DNA from 2 places in the Aureimonas phyllosphaerae genome. Region 2 is predicted to be linked to the other one. Evidence: predicted binding sites of a transcription regulator. Region 2 holds the regulator's gene; the other holds the start of a gene.
What was found. The regulator PhoB, encoded in region 2, activates phosphate uptake and scavenging genes when phosphate is short. The targets are predictions, from matches to a motif close to TGTCATNNANCTGTCAT.
Positions count from the first base shown of each region.

Region 1: ACLNGM_RS18600 (esterase-like activity of phytase family protein) is a predicted target of PhoB. The motif match lies at 1,270-1,286, and genes of this name have one in related genera.

Region 1 covers NZ_CP181348.1:3,888,256-3,891,586, reverse strand. The annotation lists gene ACLNGM_RS18600 (esterase-like activity of phytase family protein) at 1-1,210, opposite strand, end outside; gene ybgC (tol-pal system-associated acyl-CoA thioesterase) at 1,352-1,795, shown strand; gene tolQ (protein TolQ) at 2,081-2,797, shown strand; gene tolR (protein TolR) at 2,840-3,292, shown strand; gene ACLNGM_RS18580 (cell envelope integrity protein TolA) at 3,303-3,331, shown strand, end outside.
Region 2 covers NZ_CP181348.1:4,372,750-4,376,080, forward strand. The annotation lists gene ACLNGM_RS21005 (GcrA family cell cycle regulator) at 337-936, shown strand; gene ACLNGM_RS21010 (DUF3297 family protein) at 1,060-1,308, shown strand; gene phoB (phosphate regulon transcriptional regulator PhoB) at 1,366-2,100, opposite strand; gene phoU (phosphate signaling complex protein PhoU) at 2,103-2,825, opposite strand; gene pstB (phosphate ABC transporter ATP-binding protein PstB) at 2,879-3,331, opposite strand, start outside.

The sequences.
Region 1 (3,331 bases), 480 kb from region 2:
TGGCGAGGAGGTTGCGGCCGGGAATGGCGACGGCGCCCTCCGGCGAGATGCCGGACGGCAGGAGCTGCACGAACTCCGGCTCGGCGCCCGTGTCGCGATAGACGCCGACCACGGAACCGCGCTCCGACAGAACGAAGATGAAGCGCTCGCCGCCGAACTCGGCGACCTCGAGGCCTTCCGGCTCGACGCCCTTGGCGTCGGATCGCTTGTCGGGATAGTGGCCGGCCTTGGCGACCTCGCGCTCGAACGCGGGGCCGGACTCGTAGGCGACCGACCCATCGCGGTTGAAGATCGTAAAGCCGCGCGTGCCGCCTTTCCAATCGCCCTCGTTGGCGACGACGAGACGGTCGGTCCCGAGCCACTTCACGGCATCCGGCTCGCGCGGGCGCGCCTCGATCGTGTCGGTGAAGGCGATCTTGCCGTCGTCCTCGGCGTCCACGCCCTCCAGCGCGACGGTTCCTGCGGTGAAGTGGCCCGTGACCTTGGCCGTCTTCCCGTCGATCAGGACGATGTGATTGTTCTCCTGAAGCGTGACGGCCAACTCGTTGTTCGCGTTGAAGGATACGAACTCGGGCTCGGGATCCTCACCCGCGATGGCGGGAATGCCCGTCAGCTCGACGCGGCGCAGGCCCGCGCAGTCCGGCGCGCCGTCCCTCAGCGGTAAGAGTACGACATAGCCCGCCGGCATCTGCGGCAGGGCGCCGTCGTTGCGGTCCTCGTCACGCTCGTTTTCAATCGCGACCGCGGCGAGCGTGCCGTCCGGGGACACGGCGACGGAGTCCGGCTGGCCGCCAAGGTCGCAGCGCGCGGTGACCGTGCGGTCCGCCATCGAGACGGTGGCGAGGAAGCCCGACGGTTCGGTGAAGCTCTTCGACGTATTGACCGCCGCCAAGACATGGGCGCCGCTCGCTGCCACTGACGTCGGCTCGCCACCCTCGAAGGCGACATAGCCAGCACTCTTGGGCGCGCGGGCGTCGGTGATGTCGATGAAGCCGATGCCGCCGTGCGGGCTGTCCGAATAGACCAGGGTGTTGCCGTCGCCGGACGCCGTGATGATCTCCGCCGAGGTCGGCGCCTTGGCGTCGGTCCCTGCGGGAAGGTTCGACGCGACCGGGAAGGAGGCGATCCGGTTGAAGACCGGTTCCGCCGCGGCGGGCAGGGCGGTGGACGCGAGCAGCGCAAGCGCGGCGGGGAGGCGGATCGAACGCATGGCGGACCTTCCGGAAGATGAGCGGACGCGCCCTCCAATCAGCCGGACGTCACCGCGCGATGACGGTCCGATGACGGATCGATGACGGTTCGGGTCGCGGGCGGCGCTGGAACGCGGGCGCGCCGGGCGCTAAGAGGGCGCATGACCGATCAGCTTGCAGGCCGCCTCGTGGATGGCGGACACCGCCTCGACGTGCGCGTCTATTTCGAGGACACCGACTTTTCGGGCGTCGTCTACCACGCGCGGTACCTTCACTTTCTGGAGAGGGGCCGCACGGACTACCTGCGCCTGCACGGGATCGGCCATCGCGAGTTGATGGACGGCGCCTTCGGCGAGCCGATGGCGTTCGCCGTGCGTCGCATGGAGATCGAGTTCCTGCGCCCCGCCCGGATCGACGACATCCTGTCGGTCGAGACGCGCACCGCGCTGCTCGGCGGGGCGCGCGTCGTCCTCGACCAGCGCATCCTGCGCGGAGACGAAGTGCTGATCGAGGCCAGGGTCAAGGTCGCGGTGATCTCGCCGGACGGGCGACCGCGTCGCATGCCGGCTGCGGTGGCCGAGAGGCTGGGCGCGCCGGAGGCATAGAACCGCCCCGCGGCGCGAGCCTCGCGTCTTGCCGCAGCGCGGTAAAATACCGTCCGCAAACGATTTGTTAACCCTAACGATGCTTGATGGGGTCGGAGGGCTCACCCCCCGCCATGCCATTCTTTCACCGGAATCAACCGGTCAAAGGGCGCCATGGACGACGTTCCGCGCCGGCGATCCGGCTCGGGCGTGGTTCTGGTCGTGGCAGGGGCGGTCGGTCCGCCGGAAGCGAGACGCTTCCAGAGCCACCAAGACGATCCGACGGATTCGAGGGACGCAAAAGGAATGAACGAGGTCGCTCAGACTGCGCTGGCCGCGCCGGCCCACGACATGTCGCTCCTGGGTCTTTTCTGGCAGGCGGGCTTCATCGTCAAGTTCGTCATGATCGGCCTGCTCGCCGCGTCCGTCTGGACCTGGGCGATCATCTTCGACAAGTGGACGCGCTACGCCAGCTTCCGCCGGCAGCTCAACCAGTTCGAGAACAATTTCTGGTCCGGCCAGTCGCTCGAAGAGCTCTACCACACGCTGTCCGACCGCAAGACCAGCGGCATGGGCGCGCTGTTCGTGGCGGCCATGCGCGAGTGGAAGAAGAGCTTCGAGAAGGGGGCCCGCTCGCCGATCGGCCTCCAGACCCGCATCGAGAAGGCCATGGACGTGACGATGGCGCGCGAGATGGAGGGGCTCGAGTCCCGTCTCGGCTTCCTGGCCACCGTCGGCTCGGCTGCGCCGTTCGTCGGCCTCTTCGGCACCGTGGTCGGCATCATGACGGCCTTCCAGTCGATCGCCGCCTCCGAGCAGACGAGCCTTGCGGTCGTGGCCCCCGGTATCGCCGAGGCGCTGCTCGCCACCGCGATCGGCCTCGTCGCGGCCATTCCGGCGGTCGTTGCCTACAACAAGCTGTCGGCCGACGCCGGCAAGCTCGGCGCGCGGCTCGAGGCCTTCGCCGACGAATTCTCCTCCATCCTGTCGCGCCAGATCGATGAGCGTTCGGCTGCGCGCTGAGCGCCGGTCGTCTCGTTCCAATCCACTTGAGGGGTCGTTTCCATGGGCATGTCGACGGGAGCTTCGTCTGGGGGCGGATCGCGCCGCGGGCGTCGCGCGCGCAAGGCGCCCATGGCCGAGATCAACATGACGCCGATGGTCGACGTCATGCTCGTGCTCCTCATCATCTTCATGGTGGCCGCGCCGCTGATGACGGTCGGCGTGCCGCTCGAACTGCCCAAGACCAACGCCAAGGCGCTGTCGGCCGACAAGCAGCCGATCACAATCTCGGTCCAGAAGGGCGGCGAGATCTTCCTGCAGGAGACGCCGGTCGCGCCCGAAGCCATCGTCGAACAGCTGAAGGCGATCGCCGAGGCCGGCTACGAGGAGCGCATCTTCCTGCGCGCCGACGGCTCGGCCGACTACGGCACGGTCATGAAGGTCATGTCGCGCATCTCCGCGGCGGGCTTCAAGAACATCGGTCTCGTGACCACGCAGGAAACCGCGGGAAGCTGACGCGCGGCCGATGAAACCCTTTGCCACCTCCACGATCCT
Region 2 (3,331 bases):
GGGCTTGCCGCCGTGCCGCCCTCACGGTGGACGGGCCCTCGGCAGCGGCCCGCTATACCATGTCGCAACGCGGGATTGTCAATCGAAACCCCGGATTTGCGGCCGTTTCGCCCGCTCGCGCCGATGCATTGACCTGTTGAAAAACCGCAAAAGCGATTCGTGCAACACTGTGCGCACCTTGCCACAGCGCCCCGCCACGCGTTAAATTGGGTCTGGACACCATATTTCGTGCGACGAGACCGGCTGTCTACCAGATCTGGTGGTTCGAGGATCGTCCTCTGTCATGCTGCGTGGATCGGTGGCGCGTCGCATGGGTCAAGAATTAGGAGTCAGTTCATGAGCTGGACCGACGAGCGGATCGATCTTCTCAAGCAACTGTGGGGCGATGGCCTGAGCGCCAGCCAGATCGCCGCGCAACTGGGCGGCGTCACCCGCAACGCCGTGATCGGCAAGGTCCATCGCCTGAAGCTCGACAGCCGCCTCAAGGCCTCTGCGCCGCTCGAGGCGGTGGTCGCCCCGCGCGCCGTCCGGCCGGTTCTCGTCGAGACGATGCCGGACGAGGTGCCGGCGCCGCGCGTCCTGCCGGTGCAGGCCCCGACGGTCGCCGTGATCACGCCGGCCGTCGCCGCGGCTCCGCGCCCCGTCCGGCCTGCGACGCTCGGCGCGACCGCGCTGAAGATCGAGGTCGAGCCGGAAGAGCAGGAGGAGATCGTCGGCCGCGCCACGGTGCCCCACGGTCCCGGCGAGGTGGTGCCGATCTCGCGCAACCTGACGCTCGTCCAGCTGTCGGACCGCACCTGCAAGTGGCCGCTCGGCGACCCGCTGTCGGACGAGTTCCGCTTCTGCGGCAACAACGCGCCGGACGCCTCGCCTTACTGCCAGTATCACGCGCGCATCGCCTTCCAGCCGGTCTCGGAGCGCCGCCGCGTCCGCTGACGGGTTCGCCGTCCACGAAAAAGGCCCCGCCATCGCGCGGGGCCTTTTCGTTTTCAGGGAACCCTTGAGTCATTCATGGCCGCGGACTGGCATGGGCCGGGCGCTTGCGCTATGGGGGCGCCCATGACCCAGGACACTCTCCCCGACCGCCTCGCCATCGATCCCGACAGCCCGTTCCACAACGAGGAACTCCTGTCGCAGGGCATCGGTATCCGCTTCAACGGCTCCGAGAAGACCAATGTCGAGGAGTATTGCGTCAGCGAAGGCTGGATCAAGGTCGCGGCCGGCACGGCGCGCGACCGCAAGGGCAAGCCGATCCTCCTCAAGTTGAAAGGGACCGTGGAGCCCTTCCTGAAGGGCGACGCCGCCTGACGATCCGATGCGGGACGGCCGGAACCCGGCCGCCCGCCGAACTGCCTCGTCAGGCCGTCAGACGGCTTCCGGGCGAACGCTCGACGCGCGCGGCGCGGCGGCCGTGAACGTCTCGTCCAGCGCATAGCCCGCGCCGCGGACGGTGCGGATCGGATCGCGCTGGCGACCGCGGTTCACGGCCTTGCGCAGGCGTCCGACATGGACGTCCACGGTGCGCTCGTCGACATAGATGTCGCGGCCCCAGACGCCGTCGAGCAGCTGCTCGCGCGAGAACACGCGGCCCGGCGACTGCATCAGGAATTCCAGAAGCTTGAACTCCGTCGGCCCGAGCTTCAGCTCGCGGCCCGCCCGGCGAACGCGATGCGTCTCGCGGTCGAGGTCGATGTCACCGGCGACGAGCTGCGAGGAGATCCGCTCCGGCTTCACCCGGCGAAGCATGGCGCGCACGCGGGCCATCAGCTCCGGCGTCGAGAAGGGCTTCACGACATAGTCGTCGGCACCGGTCGACAGGCCGCGCACGCGCTCGGACTCTTCGCCCCGCGCCGTCAGCATGATGATCGGCAGCCGTTCGGTCTCGGGCCGCGCGCGCAGGCGCCGGCAGAGCTCGACGCCCGAGAGGCCCGGCAGCATCCAGTCGAGGAGGAGGAGGTCGGGCACCTGCTCCTTGAGCCGGAGGTCCGCCTCGTCGCCGCGCGCGATCGTGTCGACGGCATATCCCTCGGATTCCAGGTTGTAGCGCAGGAGGATCGAGAGCGCCTCCTCGTCCTCCACCACCGTGATGCGCGGCGCCATGGTCAGGCGCCCCGCAGGCCGACCGGCGCGACCAGGGTCGGGGTCGAGTCGCCCTTGGGACGCTCGATCTCCATCTGGCTGCCGGTCTTGATGTAGAAGATCGTCTCCGCGATGTTGGTCGCGTGGTCGCCGATGCGCTCGATGTTCTTGGCCGAGAAAAGCAGATGGGTGCAGGCGGTGATGTTGCGCGGATCCTCCATCATGTAGGTCAGGAGTTCGCGGAAGATCGAGGTGTAGAGCGCGTCGATCTCCTGGTCGCCCCGGCGGATCGCCTCGGCGCGCAGATGGTCGCGCGTCGCATAGGCGTCGAGCACCTCCTTCAGCTGGCCGAGCGCCAGTTCGGACATGTGCTCGATGCCGCGCACGAGCTGCACCGGCTGGGTGTGCTCCTGCGTGGCGAGGACACGCTTGGCGATGTTCTTGCCGAGATCGCCGATGCGCTCGAGATCGTTCGAGATGCGGATCGCGCCGACGATCTCGCGCAGGTCGTGGGCCATCGGCTGGCGCTTGCCGATGGTCATGATCGCGTGCTCGTCGATCTCGCGCTGGGCGGCATCGAGGAGGACGTCGTCGGCGACCACCGACTGGGCGAGCCCGGCGTCCGAGCGGATCAGCGCCGAGACGGCCTGCTCCACCATGCGCTCCGCCTGGCCGCCCATCTCGGAGATGCGGCGCAGAATGAACTTCAGTTCCTCGTCGTAGGACGTGACGATATGGTGTTCCATGACGCGTCTCCCTTCATGGATTGGGGCCGCCGCCCGGTTGTGCCTCGATCCGGTCAGCCGAAGCGGCCGGTGATGTAGTCCTGAGTCCGCTTGTCGTCCGGATTCTGGAACATCTTCTCGGTCGGGCCGACCTCGACGATCTTGCCCAGGTGGAACATCGCGGTGCGCTGCGAGACGCGGGCCGCCTGCTGCATCGAGTGCGTGACGATCACGATCGTGTAGTTCTGGCGCAGCTCGTCGATCAGCTCCTCGACGGTCGCGGTGGCGATCGGGTCGAGCGCCGAACAGGGCTCGTCCATGAGGATGACCTCGGGGCTCACGGCGATCGCGCGGGCGATGCACAGGCGCTGCTGCTGGCCGCCCGACAGGCCCGTGCCGGGATCGTGGAGCCGGTCCTTCACCTCCTCGAAAAGGCCCGCCTTGCGAAGCGAAGTGACGACGATTTCCTCGAGGTCCGTCTTGGACTTGGCAAGACCGTGGATCTTCGGGCCGTAGGAGATGTTCTC